4 regions of the Streptomyces sp. NPDC088554 genome follow, and region 1 is predicted to be linked to each of the others. Evidence: riboswitches for the same ligand, from Rfam matches in the RefSeq annotation. Region 1 holds a riboswitch; each other region holds the start of a gene.
The links. A riboswitch is a leader RNA that binds a small molecule or an ion and turns the genes downstream of it on or off. The one in region 1 is predicted to bind cyclic di-AMP.

Region 1 (4,013 bases):
CGCCCATGAACCGTCCTTCGGCCCGCTACGTCCTGCCCGAATTCACCGAGCGGACGTCCCACGGGACCCGGAGTCTCGATCCGTACTCCAAGCTCTTCGAGGACCGGATCATCTTTCTCGGCACCGCCGTGGACGAGACCACGGCCAACGATGTGATCGCGCAGTTCGTCCATCTCGAATACGCCGCGCCCGATCAGGACATCCGGGTCTACATCAACTCCCCCGGCGGTCCGATCGACGCCATGACCGCGATCTACGACACCATGCAGCTCGTCATGTGCGACGTGGAGACGACCGTTCTCGGCCAGGCGGTCTCCACCGCCGCCGTCCTGCTGGCGGGCGGCACCCCGGGCAAGCGGATGGCGCTGCCCGGCGCCCGGGTCGTACTCCGGCAGCCCGCTCTCGACCGGGGCGTACAGGGACAGCCGTCCGATCTGCTGATCCACGCGGAGGAGCTGCCGCGGCAGCGCTCGCTGGTCGCGTCGATGCTGACGCGGCACACCGGGCGGAGCCCGGAGCGGATCGCCGGGGCCATCGAGCGGGACACGGTCTTCGACGCGGCCGGGGCGCAGGCGTTCGGGCTGGTCGACCATGTGATCCGGAGCCGCGGGGCATCCGGCGGGCGGTGAGGGGCCGATGATTCCGGAGCTGCCACCGCTGCCCGCGCTGACCCGCGCCGAGTGTGACGTTGTCGACACCTATCTTCGGATCGTCGACCTGCTGGGCCGTATCAATCCGGCCAGGGGCACGGACACCTATGACGCGCTGCGGGCCGCGCAGGCGCTGCCCGCCCAGGCGCTCGCGCTCCGCGCCGCCCTGACGGCGATGCACTCCCGGGGCGAGACCGAACTGCACTCGGCGACGCTGGCCCGCGCGCTCCGGGTGCTCGACGGCGAGAGGCGTGCTGGGAGGGTCACCATGCCTCCCGAGGAACGGACTTGAGGCAGCGAGGCGCTCTCGAATGGACGCGTCCGTACGGGAACGCCTCACCCGATCGGTGGATGAACTCGCTGGACAGACACGGGGAGTCGAGTTGCGCGGAGCGCCCGAACCCGTATGGCGCGCCTCGAATTCCCCGCAGGTACGGCCCTCACCCCGCCCCCGTGAACCGGTATGAAAATCCCGCTCGCCACTCATACGGGCCAGCCGTGAGTAAGTTCACATATCGTCGTTTCAGTCGGAAATCCACGGCCGGCTGATGTCAAGATCCCTGGGACGACAAGCCCCCGCCACCCACGGCGGGGCGGTCCGGACGGACGCCGAGTCCTGCCGCTGTATCCGGATGACTGAGTCGACAGGAGTGGATCGGCAGGAGTGGAGGACCCAAGCAGTACGGGATGACACGTGACGGTGATCGTCCCTTGGGGTGAAGCCACGGGGTCTGTGACAGGACCTCATGGCCGGGCAACTTCGCCAGCCCGAACCCGACAGGTCATCCTTCACAGGCGGCTGACGAAGGGTTGCGCATGTCTGCGCAGACATATGTCCCGTCTTTGCTGTCCCGGACCGGAGCCGTATCGGTCCTCACGCTCGCCGCGATAGGCAGCACGATGCTGGTGCCTGGCGCCGCGTCGGAGGCCGAAGCCGCTACGCACGGGGTGAAGGCGCTGAAGGTCGCCGCGTCGAAGAAGGGCTCACCGTACAAGTACGGAGCCACGGGACCGTCCCGCTTCGACTGCTCGGGGCTGACGGTGTACTCGTTCAAGAAAGCGGGTAAGAAGCTCCCCCGCACGGCCCAGCAGCAGTACAACAAGACGAAGCATGTCTCGTCGTCCCAACGACGCAAGGGAGACCTGGTGTTCTTCCACTCGGGCAGCAACGTCTACCACGTCGGCATCTACGCCGGCGCGGGCAAGATCTGGCACTCGCCGAAGACCGGATCCCTGGTGCGGCTGGAGAAGATCTGGTCGAAGAGCGTCTGGTACGGACGGGTGAAGTAGCGACCGCGCCCCGCCCGTAGGCCCGGAGCGGGCGGGTGCCGAGGGTACGTCCGAGTGAAAGCGCGCTACACCGTGGGACCAGGCGGGGATGCAGGCCGGGCCGGGCCGGCCGCTCCCTGCCGCCTCCGGGGCTTCTGACGGGGCCTCGGGCCCGTACCCCGTACGTACGGATGAACTCAGCTCCGGACCGGAGCCGTCGGCGCCCTCCAGGGCAGTGTGATCCACACCGTCTTGCCGCCCTCCGGCGTCGGTGTGATGGCCAGCCGCCCGCCGTGTTCGGCGGTCAGCGAGCGGATGATGACCATCCCCCGGCCGTTGTCCTGCTGGACGGCCGCCGGCAGCCGCTGCGGCCACCGCGGATGGCTGTCGGTCACCCCCAGCCGCAGCAGTTCCTCGCGCTCCAGCCGGACCTCCACCGTGAAGGTGGGAGACCGGCCGAAGGTGTGCTGGACGGCGTTGGTGACCAGCTCGGAGACGATGAGCCGGACCGTGTCCGCCATGTCCGCCTCGCCGGGCAGCCCCCACTCGGCCAGGAGGTCCGCGACATATCTTCGCGCCGTCGGTACCGACGCGGGATCGCTCGGCAGGGTGATGGATGCTTCCTGATGGTCTGCCATGACGATGCCGTCCCTTTCCCACCGGACCGCACTCCGACAGAGAGCGGATGACTGCGCGGCCGGCTCGGACTGTGCTTCGCGACACACTGCCACCGATCGCGCCGGGCACAGCCCGATCCATCGAGATCTGCATATATCTGTCGCTCGAAGCGGTGAACTCTGCAACGCGAGACCGTATTTGGCCGCCGGAAAGACATCTTCTCCGCCGCGACGCCCGGGGGGGACAAGCGTGACGGAGAAATCCGGAGATGAGGATCCGGCCATGCGGCATATTCCGGCGGTCCATGGCATATTCCAGCGGTCCGTCGACGCGGGCCCGGTGCAGACGGCGCGGGCCGCCACCGGAGTACGGGAGCGACCGGCGGCCGGACCACCCCGGCCGCTGCCGCCCCACCGCCCCGGCTCACCGTGGGGCGGCCGCCACCACCGTACGTACCGCCGTGCCGATCTGGTCATCCGTCAGATCGGCACGCGCGGTCAGCCGGATCCGGGAGATCCCGTCCGGCACCGACGGCGGCCGGAAGCACCCCACGGCCAGCCCCGCCGCCCGGCAGTCCGCCGCCCAGCGCACGGCCGCCTCCGGCGACGGCGCCTGTACGGAGACCACGGCGGCGTCCGGCCGTACGGCGGTCAGCCCCGCCCCGGTCAGCAGCCGGTGCAGCGCGGCGGCGACCTCCCGCGCCCGCAGAGCCCGCGCGGGCTCCCCGCGCAGCAGCCGCAACGCCGCCAGCGCGCCGCCCACGGCGGCCGGGGCCAGCCCGGTGTCGAAGATGAACGTCCGCGCGGTGTTGGCCAGATGGCCGATGACCCGCGCCGGGCCGAGGATCGCGCCGCCCTGGCTGCCCAGGGCCTTGGAGAGGGTGAGCGTGGCCACCACCCCGGGCGCCCCCGCGAGCCCGGCCGCGTCGAGCGTGCCCCGGCCGCCCGCGCCGAGCACCCCGAGGCCGTGCGCGTCGTCGACGAGGAGCGCCGCGCCCCGGGGACGGCAGACCCCGGCCAGCTGCGCCAGCGGCGCCGCGTCGCCGTCCACCGAGAACACCGCGTCGCTCACCACCAGCGCCCGCCGCCCGGCGTGCGCGTCGAGGGCCTTGGCGACGGCGTCCGGATCCGCGTGCGGTACGACGACGGTCTCGGCCCGGGAGAGCCGGCAACCGTCCACGATCGAGGCGTGGTTGCCCGCGTCGGACACCAGCAGCGAGCCCCGGGCCGTGAGCGCGGTGAGGGCCGCGAGGTTGGCCGCGTAACCGGACGACAGGACGAGCGCCGCCTCGAAGCCGCAGAACGCGGCGAGTTCGCGCTCCAGCTCCGCGTGCAGCTCGGTGCTGCCCGTGACCAGCCGGGAACCGGTGGCGCCCGCGCCCCAGCGGCGGGCCGCGTCCGCCGCGGCGCCGGTCACGGCGGGATGCCGGGTCAGGCCCAGATAGTCGTTGCCCGCCAGATCCAGCAGACCGGAATC
Region 2 (4,013 bases), on a different contig from region 1:
TGCCCGGCCTGTTTCTCGGCCGACCTGTTTTCTGCCAGGTTTCCGCCGGGCCTCTTCTGTCGGGCCTCTTCTGTCAGGCCTGTTTCTGTCAGGCCGGGCGGACGCTGCCGTAGATCGGCATGTAGTAGATCGACTCCTCGCGGACGTTCGATCCGGGCTTCGGCGCGTGGATCATCATGCCGTCACCGATATAGATGCCGACGTGGCTGACATCGTCGTAGAAGAACACCAGATCGCCGGGGAGAAGATCGTCCGTCGCGATGTGCGCGCCGGCTTTCGCCTGTTCCCAGGTGGAGCGCGGCAGCTGCACACCGACCTCGCGCCAGGCGACCTGGGTGAGGCCCGAGCAGTCGTACGAGCTGGGGCCCGAGGCGCCCCAGACGTACGGCTTGCCGATCTGGCCGGCCGCGAACGCGATGACCCTGGCGGCCTTGGCGGCGTAGGCGTCGGCGGGGCACTCGGCGGTGGCACCCGCGAGAGGGGCCGCCACCGGAGCGGCGGCCGGCGCCGAGGGTGAAACCGGAACCGGAACCGCAGGTACGACCGGGGCGGGAGCCGGGGCAGCCGCTACCGGAGGGCCTACCGGAGGCGCTACCGGCGCCGCCACGGCCGGGGCCGGGAGCGTGGGGGCGGCCACCGCCGGGCCGACGCCCGTACCCGCGCCCACGACCGGCATCGTGCCGGTGCTCCTGATGGCGCTGATGTTGATGCCCGTACTGGTGTCGGTCGACAGCGGCGGGGGCGGGAGCTGGGGCGGCTGTCCTTCGCGTCCGGCCGCCTCGGCCTCGGCCTTGGCCCGGCGGCGTTCGGCTTCCTTCTTGAGCTCCAGCGTGGCCACCCGCGTCCGTTCCTCCGCCGTCAGCTTCGACAGCAGGGCGCGCGCGGTGGTGAGCTTCTTCTGAACGGTTTCCTTGCTGACCCGCAGTGAATTCTGGGGGTCGGCCGGGACTTCGGTGTTCTCGGCGGGCCGCTCCGGTGCCACGGCGGCCTGCGGCGCCCGGAGCGAGGGCGGCGGCGGGGTCTGTGGCATCGGCGGGGACGACGGCGGGACCTGGAGCGAAGGCGCGGCAGGCGGCGGGACCTGGAGCGAAGGCGCGGCCGGCGGTGGGGACATGGGCCGGGGCGGCGACTGCGGCTGGGGCGGGATCGCGGAGACGGCCTCCTGCCGTCGCTCCGTCAACCGTTCCATCGCCTCGACCTGTTCGGCGTACGACGGGGGCCTACGCCGCTGCTCGCTCACCTTGCCCGCGCCCTTGGGCGCATTGCCGCGTATCTGTTCGGCGGCCCGCTTCTGCTCCGCCGTGATCTCTTTCGCCTTGCTGAGCTGGGAAGTTCCGCTCCCGGCCTGGCGGTACAGGTCGTTGACTTTCTTCTGTACCTCTTCGATGGACGGATTCGATACGGCGGGCGCGGCTTCCGCGCCCTGCGTCGACAGCAGCGTGACCGAGGCGAGGGCAGCCGTCGGGAACCCGACGGCGGGGGAGTTGGTTACTTCGCTACGGTTGCGCGACTTGCGATGCGACGCCAAGGCCGGCATCTCCTTCCGTTGGACCGCCTACCGGGTTAGCTGTCGGGTTCGGGCGGAACGGAAGGCTGCCCTACGGGCCTTGAACGTACGGCGACGTACGGCCCGATTCACCCCGTCGTGCAGAGTGGGTCCCCGGTTTCGGACTTCCCTGTGGAAAGCCGAATTCGGCGTGGCTGCCCGCGTGGCGTGGGTCGCCGTTGTGGGAACGGGCTGCCTGTTCGAGCACGCTAGCCAAATTGTGCCGCTGATGTGAAGGTGGATGGTCGATATGCCCGAAACATTTTCGTGACCATTTGCGGGAGTCGGGTGCAGGGTCGAGTAATGAGGGGTATAGCGTCACGCTCCGTGGTTCCATGGTCGCTGTGCATGAGGGGCGGGGGTGCGCGGTGATCGAACGCCGGAATCCGTGAAAGAGCGAGTGCCGGGTCCCGTGGAGATCGTGGAAACCGGAGCCTGTGAAGATCCGGGCGTCCGGAATCCCGCGAGGACTTTCGAAGGCGGGCGCGGGTTGTCAGTGGGGCCGCCTAGACTCGGGAAGCGATGAGCAGCCTCTTTGACGACAGTTTCCTGGCGGACCTCCAGCCCTCCGGCGACGAACACCCGCCGCCGCCCGAGGACCCGGACGGCCATGCCCCGGAGCAGGTGCCCGACGACCTCTTCCAGGGCGCCTTCGACCTGCCCCCGGCGCGTGATCCGTACCACCGGGACGGTGCTCCGCGTACGGTCGTGGACCCCGCCGCGCTGCTCGAAGGGCTGAACGACGAGCAGCGCGCCGCCGTCGTGCACACCGGATCGCCGCTGCTCATCGTGGCGGGGGCCGGGTCGGGCAAGACCCGTGTCCTGACCCACCGGATCGCGCATCTGCTGGGGACCCGCACTGTCCACCCCGGCCAGATACTGGCGATCACCTTCACCAACAAGGCCGCCGGTGAGATGAAGGAGCGCGTCAGCCAGCTTGTCGGCCCGCGTGCCAACGCCATGTGGGTGCTGACCTTCCACAGCGCCTGTGTACGGATCCTGCGGCGCGAGTCGAAGAAGCTCGGATTCACCTCGTCGTTCTCGATCTACGACGCCGCCGACTCCAAGCGGCTGATGGCCCTGGTCTGCCGCGATCTCGATCTCGACCCGAAGCGTTATCCGCCGAAATCCTTCAGCGCCAAGATCTCGAATCTGAAGAATGAGCTGATCGACGAGGAGACCTACGCCGGTCAGGTGGCTGGGGGCACCTCCCAGGCCGAAGGCTCTGGGGGAGGGTTCGAGAAGATGCTCGCCGAGGCGTACCGGATGTACCAGTCGCGGCTGCGCGAGGCCAACGCGCTGGACTTCGACGACATCATCATGACCACCGTCCATCTGCTCCAGGCGTTCCCCGATGTCGCCGAGCACTACCGGCTGCGCTTCCGCCATGTCCTGGTGGACGAGTACCAGGACACCAACCACGCCCAGTACACCCTGGTACGCGAGCTGGTGGGCCCCTCGGGCGGGGACAGGGCCCCGGCGGAGCTGTGCGTGGTGGGGGACGCCGACCAGTCGATCTACGCCTTCCGGGGCGCCACTATTCGTAACATCCTCCAGTTCGAGGAGGACTACCCCGACGCGACGACGATCCTCCTGGAGCAGAACTACCGCTCCACCCAGACGATCCTCAGCGCGGCCAACGCGGTCATCGAGCGGAACGAGAGCCGCCGCCCGAAGAATCTGTGGACGAAGGCCGGCGCGGGCGCCCAGATCACCGGCTACGTAGCGGACACGGAGCACGACGAGGCGCAGTTCGTCGCCGAGGAGATCGACCGGCTGACGGACGCGGGCGAGGTGAAGGCGGGCGACATCGCCGTCTTCTACCGTACGAACGCGCAGTCCCGGGTCTTCGAGGAGATCTTCATCCGGGTCGGCCTGCCGTACAAGGTCGTCGGCGGAGTGCGCTTCTACGAGCGCAAGGAGGTCCGCGATGTGCTGGCCTATCTGCGGGTCCTGGCCAATCCGGAGGACAACGTACCGCTGCGCCGGATCCTCAATGTGCCCAAGCGTGGCATCGGGGACCGTGCCGAGGCCATGATCGACGCCCTCGCGCTGCGGGAGAGGATCACCTTCCCGCAGGCGCTGCGGCGGGTGGACGAGGCGTACGGCATGGCGGCGCGCTCGACGAACGCGGTCAAGCGTTTCAACACGCTGATGGAGGAGCTGCGCACGGTCGTGGAGTCGGGCGCGGGCCCGGCGACGGTCCTGGAAGCGGTGCTGGAGCGGACGGGGTATCTGGCGGAGTTGCAGGCTTCGACCGACCCGCAGGACGAGACCCGTATCGAGAACCTCCAGGAACTCGCGGCGGTGGCGCTGGAGTTCGAGCAGGAGCGCAGCCAGGCGGCGGGTGCTTCGGGCGGAGCGAGTGCGGCGGGCACGGGGGACGACGGTACGGACGCCGGTGACGCCGCTGCCACGGCCACGCCCACCCTGGCGGAGTTCCTGGAGAAGGTGGCGCTCGTCGCCG
Region 3 (4,013 bases), on a different contig from region 1:
GCGGCCGGTCCCCGCGCCCGGTCCCGGCGACCCCGCCGCCCGCCCCCGTGGTGGACTCCAACGGCGCGGGCGACGCGTACGTCTGCGGCTTCCTCCACGGCAGGCTGGCCGGCCGCGGTCTGGAGGAGTCCGCCCGGCTCGGCGCGCGGGCCGGTGCCTACGCCTGTACGGCGGAGGGCGGCGAGGCGCTGATCGGTCCGGAGGATCTCGTGGCGGACCGGGACTGACCGGTCACGGCGGGTCAGGTCCGGCGCACCGGTGCGTACCGTACCGCCGGGCGCTCGCGGTGTGCGCCTGCCCTGACAGCCGTCATGTGCGTCCGGAGACGCCACTGTTGCACGACGTGCTCGCGGGCGGGATAGCCGGAGCGGGTCCCGGCGGCCGGTGTGACGTGCCGGGACCCGCTTCCCTGTTGTCCAGGGCTCCGGTGTCAGTGCTCCAGCGGCAGCAGGTCGGGGCGCTTCGCCTCGACCTTGTCCCCGGAGGACTCGCCGCGCAGTCTGCGTCCGATCCAGGGCACCAGATACTCCCGCGCCCAGTGGATGTCGTCCCGCCGCACCTCAAGGGTGCCGCGCGGCGGTTCCGGCGGCCAGATCTGGTCGGGGTCCGCCGGTACGTCGAGTCCGAGCACCTGGGCGGCGCGCAGCGCGACCCGGGTGTGGCCGTCGGGCGACAGATGCAGCCGGTCGCCGTCCCAGGCGCGCCTGTCCTGGACGGACTTCAGAGCCCAGAGGTCGAGTACCGGACAGCCGTAGCGATCGGCGATGGACCGGGTGTGGGCGGTGAAGGTGGCTATCTTGCCGCGCAGATGACGCAGCACGGGGACGCCACGGGTGTCGAAGCCGGTGGTCAGCATGACCGTGCCGACGGCACCGGTGAGTTCGGCGACGGCCCGCTCGAAGCGCTCGGCGACATCGTCGGGGTCGGAGCCGGGACGGAGGATGTCATTGCCACCGGCGCAGAAGGTCACCAGGTCGGGGGCGAGTTCCTTCGCCCGGGGGATCTGCTCCTCGACGATCTGGTCGAGGAGTCGGCCGCGCACGGCGAGATTGGCGTACCGGAAATCTCCGTGCCCGGTGTCCGGGACCGGGCCGGTCACCGGCAGCCGGTCGGCGAGCAGGACCGCGAGCCGGTCCGCCCAGCCGACGAACTGTCCGTCGGGGCCCGGGTCTCCCACGCCCTCCGTAAAGCTGTCGCCAATCGCCGCGTACGACCCGAACACGCCATTTTCTCTTGATCTCGAATCGTCTGCCACAGCAGATCATTTTCCACCGGGGATGTGACCTACGCGACCGTAGGGAGGGGTTGACCCCGGGTGAGAAACGCCATCCGTCAAGTTTTCCCCAACCGGGAATAGCCGTATACGACCGCTGCCCGGCACGGAGAGTGCCGGGCAGCGTGGTGCGGGAGCGCTATGAAATCGGACAGCGGGACGAATCAGACCGTGACACCGTACGCGCGCAGATAGGCCAGCGGGTCGATGTCCGAGCCGTACTCCGGTCCGGTGCGGATCTCGAAGTGCAGATGCGGTCCCGTGACATTGCCGGTGGCACCGGAGAGACCGATCTGCTGGCCTTGGCCGACGCTCTGGCCGGTGGAGACGGAGAGGGACGACAGATGGGCGTACTGCGAGTACCTGCCGTCGTCGTGCCGGATGACGATCTGGTTTCCGTACGAGCCGCCCCAGCCCGCCGTCACGACCGTGCCCGCGCCGACCGCCTTGATGGTGGAGCCCGAGGGCGCGATGAAGTCCACCCCGGTGTGGTAGCCGCTGGACCAGCTTCCGCCCGAGGCGCGGTAGGAGGTGCCGACCGCCGAGTCGACGGGCCGGGTGAAGCCCGAACCGCTGCTCTGCGCGGCCTTGTCGGTGGTCGGGGCCTCGGCCTCCGGAGCCTTGGTCACGGTGGACGGCTTCGCGGACCCCGAAGAGGACGAGGCGGACGAGGCGGAGGACCGCGACGAGGACGGGGTCCCGGAGGACTCCGCCCGGGTCTCGGCGCGGGCCGTCGTGGCCTTCGATCCGAGGGTCAGCTTCAGCCCGGGGTGGATCATCCCGGGGTCGCCGCCGACCGCCTCGCGGTTGTCCTCGTACAGCTTCTGCCAGCCGCCCTGGACGTTCTGCTCGTCCGCGATCCTGGACAGATAGTCACCGGAGACCACGGAGTAGGTCTTCGTGGCCCTCGCCGCGGCGATCTGCGCGGCCGCCCGCTGCTGCGGTACGGCGGTCGCGCTCTGCACGGCGGCCTCGCTCCGGGCCGTACGCGCCGCGGAAGCGGCCTGCGCGGCCGCGGGCACCGCCTGCGGCAGCTCGGAGGTGGCCTGCGGGGCCACGGAGGGAGCGGCCTCGGCGCCGGCGGCGCCGATGAGCGGAAGGGCGATGGCCGCGCCGCCCGTACCCGCGGCGATGAATCCGCGGCGCGAGAACGGACTGCTCTTCGGACGACGGTGCTTACCCTTGGCGGGCATGGTGCGTTCCTCTCCGGCGCCTACGAGGTGAGCTGTCGGGTTCGGGCTGGAGATGCCCGGCCGCGTTGCGCGACTTCACCCCGAGCCGTCCGGGTCTCCGGATCGGCGTACTACCGTGGGTCCCCCGCTCCTGCCACACATGGATGGATGGATGTGTGCTCCGGTCGGCGGCAGGATTCGGCGTTCCGTCCGGATTGAGGGTGAACGTAGGCGAGTCGGACGGCCGGAACAAGCCGCCACTTTCGGCCACGGCCGACCACTCGAATATCGCCGGACATCACCGTCACCCTGCGTGCCTCACGAACCGTCAGTTCCCCTGGGGGGAGTGAAATCCCTTTCTCCCCATCGCCACGGAACGTCACGGATATGATTCCGCTCACTCATCGATCCCCATATCCACTTCCATGGGGGCAGGTTATGCGGAAGTACCCAATACGGTCAGGTCGCCATTTGGGCTGCATTAAGGCGAACATAATGTCCGGTTGATAGGCATCTGAATACAGCTCCACCGGGCCGATCGCCCTCTTGAACAGATGTCGTAGGGTCAGAAGCCGGTATCGTCGGCGGGCCGCGCCGACGGCAGACCACGGAGGAGCACGCCGTGACGCAGCAGCTGCCGCACATCCCGTCGACGGAGCCCGAACTGTCCGGTGTGCGCAACTTCCGTGATGTGGGCGGACTTCCGACCACGGACGGCCGACGGGTGGCCCACGGCAAGCTCTTCCGCAGTGGCCATCTCGCCCATGCCACCGACACCGACACGGCCTTTCTCGCCACCCTCGGTCTGCACACCGTCTTCGACTTCCGCAACGAGGCCGACCGGAAACTGGACGGTCCGGATGTCGAGCTGCCCGGCGTACGCAATGTGAACATCCCGCTCAGCGACCCCGCCGACGGCGCCGAGTTCTGGCGGATGGTCCGCGTCGGCGATCTCGGCCAGCTGCGCTCGCTCCTCGCGGAGGGCAGGGCGGCGGCGCGGATGATCGCCTCGTACCGGATGATCATCGTGGACCGCACCGCCGAGCACAGCCGGATCCTGCACGCGCTCGCCTCGGACAGCGTGCCCGCGCTCCTGCACTGCGCGGCGGGCAAGGACCGGGCCGGGCTCTCCGTCGCGGTGGCCCTGCTCGCGGTCGGTGTCGAGCCGGACGCGATCGAGGCGGATTATCTGAAGTCGAACGACCCGCACCGCCGCTACCGGGTCCGGCGCGGCGACACCTCACCCGCCGGAACCTCCCCCGAGGTGATGGAGCTGCTCGCGCCGCTCTTCGACGCGCGGGTGGAGTATCTCGCCGCCGCCTTCGAGACCATCGAGAAGACCTGGGGCGGCACCGACCGCTATCTCGCCGATGGTCTCGGGGTCGCCCCCGAGACCCGCGAGCTGCTGCGCGCCCGTCTTCTCGACAACGGCTGACGGGCGCCCGCTATCCCTTCGCGCCCAGCTCGAAGAGCACGTACAGAAACGCGGCGAAGACATGTCCGGCCACCAGATAGGCGAACAGCCGGATGACCAGCCCCCTGGGGAACTTCTTCTCCTCCCGTACGGA
Region 4 (4,013 bases), on a different contig from region 1:
TGGCGACGATGGCTTCAAGCGAACTGCTTTTCGAATCCGGCCTTCCCCCGACCGCTGCTCGCGCGGTACCGCATAGGGGTTCCCGGGAAAGGTCTCGCGGCGAAAGCGTTCGTCCTTCGTTTCCGCGACGGCGGAGAAGAGAGGCCGGATGATGGCGTACCGGCCCCGTCCGCGAGCGAGCCGGGCGCCGTCAATGCCGCCGTCGACGATATGGATCTTCGAAAGCGCGGCCCCCTCGTCAAATGCGTACACACCTTCGACAGGGGAGATGTGACGGTGTAAAGCGAACGCCACTTCCACCCCTCTCACTTGAACGATCCACCTTAAGCATGGCCATACGAAGTCGTCCAGGTCTAGTCCTCCCTTCCGTCGGCGATCTTGTATGGAGCTGTGAGGGTGGCGCAAAGTATGGTTGCGCTCGGCCGAGTTCCGTACCAGATTTGCTGGTTGGGTACGCGAACACCCCGGGTGGCCTGGGGACGACGGGGGCGGAATAAAAGAGCGGGATAAGGGGCGGGCAATGACCTTGAGGGTTTAACCCCTCGGGCACGGGCCGTCCTCCCGCACCGCGAGCCTCGGCTCCCTCATCCAGGGGCGCGCGGGCGCCCCGCTCGCCGGACAGCGGTGGCCGGCCCTCCTCCCGTCGCCGACCGGATCGCGGTCATGGGCGCCGGGCGCTTCGTCGAACCGGCCGAGGCCGCCGCCTCCTTCGGCGCCCTGCCCCCCGCCCCCCGTACAGTCGGGGCCTGCTGGGAGCCCTGCCCGACAGGCCGCCCGCCGGCCCCGGCGGCTCCCGCCCGCGTGTTTCCTGCTGGCGGGTGCCTGGTGCCGGGCGGGCCGGTGCGAAATACGACAGGACCCTTTCTCGTCAACGCCCTTTCTCCCTGGTGCGGTAAGGGGATCGGCTGTCGAACTCGGCGGCTTCCGAAGGGATTTGGAGAGGTGCGGGAAAAGGGTCGGGTCCGGGGCGACGGGAGAGGGAGGAAGGAGAGCGGTCCGGGCGGTCCCGGGCGGCGAGTGAGGGGTTTTGAATTCGATCATTCTCATTCGTTCCCTCGCTCTGTGGATTATCCGGATCGGGGGTCCGTGTGCCGGGATGATCTCCGCGAGCCCTGTTGTCACTATGGGCGTTTTAGGTAATTTTGTCGCTAGTTTCGTGTCTGGGGTATTTGGGGGATATGGTCGCTCATGTTGGGTCTTGTTGGGGCGGATGATCCACTTTATCCGTGATGTGCGTCACGCCCGTGGTGGGTTCGCGGTCTCTGACTGCCCGTCCATTCGGCTCACGGCAAAGGAAAGTTGAGCCCCCCGGCGGCGGGCGAATAATTTGATCTTTCCCGTTCGGAACGGCCCGCGAGGGCTGCTCGTGAATTCCGGACTTGTTTTGTCCTGGCGTTCTCGCTTACGTTCTCGTCAATCCGGGTGGAACGCCGAATCCTGCCGCTGTCCGGAAACCACACTCATCCACTCACTCACACGTACGGCAGGAGCGGGGAACCCAGGTAAGCCGCCGATTCAGAGACCGGGGATCGGCTAGGGGTGAAGTCGCGCTCATACCGCGACCGGGCATCTCCAGCCCGAATCCGACAGCTCACCTCGCAGGCGACGGAGAGGAATTCGTCATGCCCACAAAGGCCAAGCACCGTCGTACCGGAGCCGGTCCGCTCGCCAGGAGGCTCGTCGCCGCGGGCGCGGGCAGCGCCGTCGTACTCGCGCTTCCGCTGATGGCCGCCACCACGGCCCACGCGGCGCCGTCCGCGCAGAGCGCCGCCGTGAAGTCGGTACCGACGGTCACCACCGTCGTACAGAAGGCCACCACCGCGACCTACTCCGTCGTCGTGGGCGACTCCCTCTCCCGGATCGCCGCCGCCCACTCCCTGAGTGGTGGCTGGAAGAAGCTGTACGAGAACAACCGCACGGTCATCGGCGGCAACCCGGAGCTGATCAAGCCCGGTCTCCAGCTGGCGCTCGCCGGAAAGGCCGCGACGGCCGCCAAGCCCGCCGCCGCTCCGGCCGCCGCCAAGACCTACGCCAACAACCTGGACGGCTGGATCCGCGAGTCGCTGGACATCATGGCCGCGCGCGGCATCCCCGGCACGTACAACGGCCTCTACCGCAACATCATCCGCGAGTCCTCGGGCAACCCGCGCGCGATCAACCTCTGGGACTCCAACGCCGCCGCCGGGATTCCGTCCAAGGGCCTGCTCCAGGTCATCGACCCGACCTTCCGCGCGTACCACGTGCCCGGTACGTCGTTCGACAGCTACGACCCGGTCGCCAACATCACCGCCGCCGCCAACTACGCGGCCGCCCGGTACGGCTCGATCGACAACGTGAACGGCCCCTACTGACATACCGTCAGCTCGCGTCGCGAGCCGCGTACTTCCTGACAACGGCGCGTACCGAATCCTGGATTCGGTACGCGCCGGGGCTTTCCCGGGTAATAGAGTTCGGCTATGACGAATAACGAAACCGCGCCCCGTGTCGCCCTCAAGAAAATAACCCCGCAGGTTTCCGGGGCGATGGGCGCGCTGCACGCCGCCGCCGTTTCCGCCGCGAGCGACGCCAAGGTCGAACCGGAGCTTCTCGAACTGATCAGGATCCGCGCCTCGCAGATCAACGGCTGCGCTTTCTGTCTCGATATGCATACGAAGGACGCCCGTGCGCAGGGCGAGACCGAGCAGCGTGTCTACGCGCTGAACGCCTGGCGCGAGACCCCGTTCTTCACCGAGCGGGAGCGGGCCGCCCTGGCCCTGGCCGAGGCTGTGACCTTGGTGAACGACGGCCAGGTGCCTGACGCGGTATACCGGGAGGCGGCCGGGGTCTTCACGGAGGAGCAGGTCGCGGCGCTGATCTGGGCGGCCACCGTCATCAACGCGTACAACCGCATCGCCATCGCGACACGTATGGTGCCGGGCGGTTATCGGCCCGCCCCGAAGAATTCCTGAACGCCGAATATCGCGCCGGGTCGATCCTTTCGACCCGGCGCGCCCGTTTATGTCTTTTAGGTGAATTCTGTGCGGCGAGTGGGCGACCCGGTGAGTCCGCCGCCCGAAGGTTCGGTGATTCGCGGATCAGTGGTCCGGCAGCGGCTCCGCGATGCCATTCAGCCATTTCTGCCACCGCGCGGCGTGTGCAGCCGGACCCGCGAGCATCGGTGGGCCCAGCCAGCTGGTCACCGGGCGGATCCCGTGCAGGGCGTTGACGAGCCACACCTCGCGGCCCGCCAGCTCCGCCAAGGTCCGTTCCCGGTGGAGGACCCGGATCCCGGACTCCCCGGCGTGGTCCTGGATGATCGCGGTGGTGACCCCGGGCAGTACCGGCAGCCGGGGTGAGGGCAGACACAGTGTGTCGTCCTCCCACCACAGCACACTGGAACTGGTCGCCTCCAGCACCAGCCCCGAGGCGCTGGTCAGTACGGCCTCGTCGGCTCCCTGGTCGCCCGCCCGGTGCCGTACCCCGGTCAGTGTGTCGAGGTCGGGCCCCTTGCGGCGCGGTACGGTACGCGGATCCGGCTGGCCCGAGGCCCAGACCCGTACCCCGGAGGTACGCCGGGGCGAGTATCTGATCCGTACCCGCAGCCGGGGGGAGTGGTCCGCGGTCAGCAGCTCGACGCGGGGGAACCAGGCGCCCTCGCGCGGCAGCGCGGCCGTCATGTCCCGCCAGAACGAGACCAGTTGGACGGCGGGCAGGTCGGAGGCGTCGGCGCACGCGGTCAGGAACCGCTCGCGGTGCCGGGCCAGGGCGCGTACCCGGCCGTCCAGCACCAGCCAGGAATCGGCGGCCGGCAGCAGCCCGTGGAACTGGTCCGGCGGTTCGTCCACGAGGGTGAGCCCACGCCCCGGCGTCCAGCCCAGAACCTGTCCCCCGATCGTTGTGGAGGTCGCTTCGATGTGTGTGGTGGTCATCCTGGCCGTGCCTCCCGGCTGCTCCGTGTGTGCTGTCCCGCGTGCTGTCCCGTGGTGTCAGTACTTGCGGCCCGCGCTCGCCGCCGAGCCGTGCCGCGGGCCGTA

Region 2: it holds a riboswitch for cyclic di-AMP, as region 1 does, so the genes downstream of both, ACIP8W_RS20955 (C40 family peptidase) here and ACIP8W_RS10645 (C40 family peptidase) in region 1, are expected to answer to the same signal.
Region 3: it holds a riboswitch for cyclic di-AMP, as region 1 does, so the genes downstream of both, ACIP8W_RS05570 (LysM peptidoglycan-binding domain-containing M23 family metallopeptidase) here and ACIP8W_RS10645 (C40 family peptidase) in region 1, are expected to answer to the same signal.
Region 4: it holds a riboswitch for cyclic di-AMP, as region 1 does, so the genes downstream of both, ACIP8W_RS24960 (transglycosylase SLT domain-containing protein) here and ACIP8W_RS10645 (C40 family peptidase) in region 1, are expected to answer to the same signal.

The regions. Positions count from the first base shown of each region.
Region 1 covers NZ_JBIVMF010000007.1:61,311-65,323, reverse strand. The annotation lists gene ACIP8W_RS10655 (ATP-dependent Clp protease proteolytic subunit) at 6-629, shown strand; gene ACIP8W_RS10650 (hypothetical protein) at 637-942, shown strand; cyclic di-AMP (ydaO/yuaA leader) riboswitch at 1,261-1,464, shown strand; gene ACIP8W_RS10645 (C40 family peptidase) at 1,467-1,940, shown strand; gene ACIP8W_RS10640 (ATP-binding protein) at 2,117-2,557, opposite strand; gene ACIP8W_RS10635 (8-amino-7-oxononanoate synthase) at 2,961-4,013, opposite strand, start outside.
Region 2 covers NZ_JBIVMF010000017.1:84,086-88,098, forward strand. The annotation lists gene ACIP8W_RS20955 (C40 family peptidase) at 89-1,528, opposite strand; cyclic di-AMP (ydaO/yuaA leader) riboswitch at 1,536-1,708, opposite strand; gene pcrA (DNA helicase PcrA) at 2,069-4,013, shown strand, end outside.
Region 3 covers NZ_JBIVMF010000003.1:364,267-368,279, reverse strand. The annotation lists partial or broken gene ACIP8W_RS05580 (PfkB family carbohydrate kinase) at 1-227, shown strand, start outside; gene ACIP8W_RS05575 (SGNH/GDSL hydrolase family protein) at 431-1,255, opposite strand; gene ACIP8W_RS05570 (LysM peptidoglycan-binding domain-containing M23 family metallopeptidase) at 1,438-2,466, opposite strand; cyclic di-AMP (ydaO/yuaA leader) riboswitch at 2,471-2,659, opposite strand; gene ACIP8W_RS05565 (tyrosine-protein phosphatase) at 3,068-3,880, shown strand; gene ACIP8W_RS05560 (DUF6126 family protein) at 3,891-4,013, opposite strand, start outside.
Region 4 covers NZ_JBIVMF010000023.1:102,678-106,690, forward strand. The annotation lists cyclic di-AMP (ydaO/yuaA leader) riboswitch at 1,456-1,618, shown strand; gene ACIP8W_RS24960 (transglycosylase SLT domain-containing protein) at 1,623-2,351, shown strand; gene ACIP8W_RS24965 (carboxymuconolactone decarboxylase family protein) at 2,457-2,948, shown strand; gene ACIP8W_RS24970 (aminotransferase class IV) at 3,075-3,908, opposite strand; gene ACIP8W_RS24975 (FAD-dependent monooxygenase) at 3,966-4,013, opposite strand, start outside.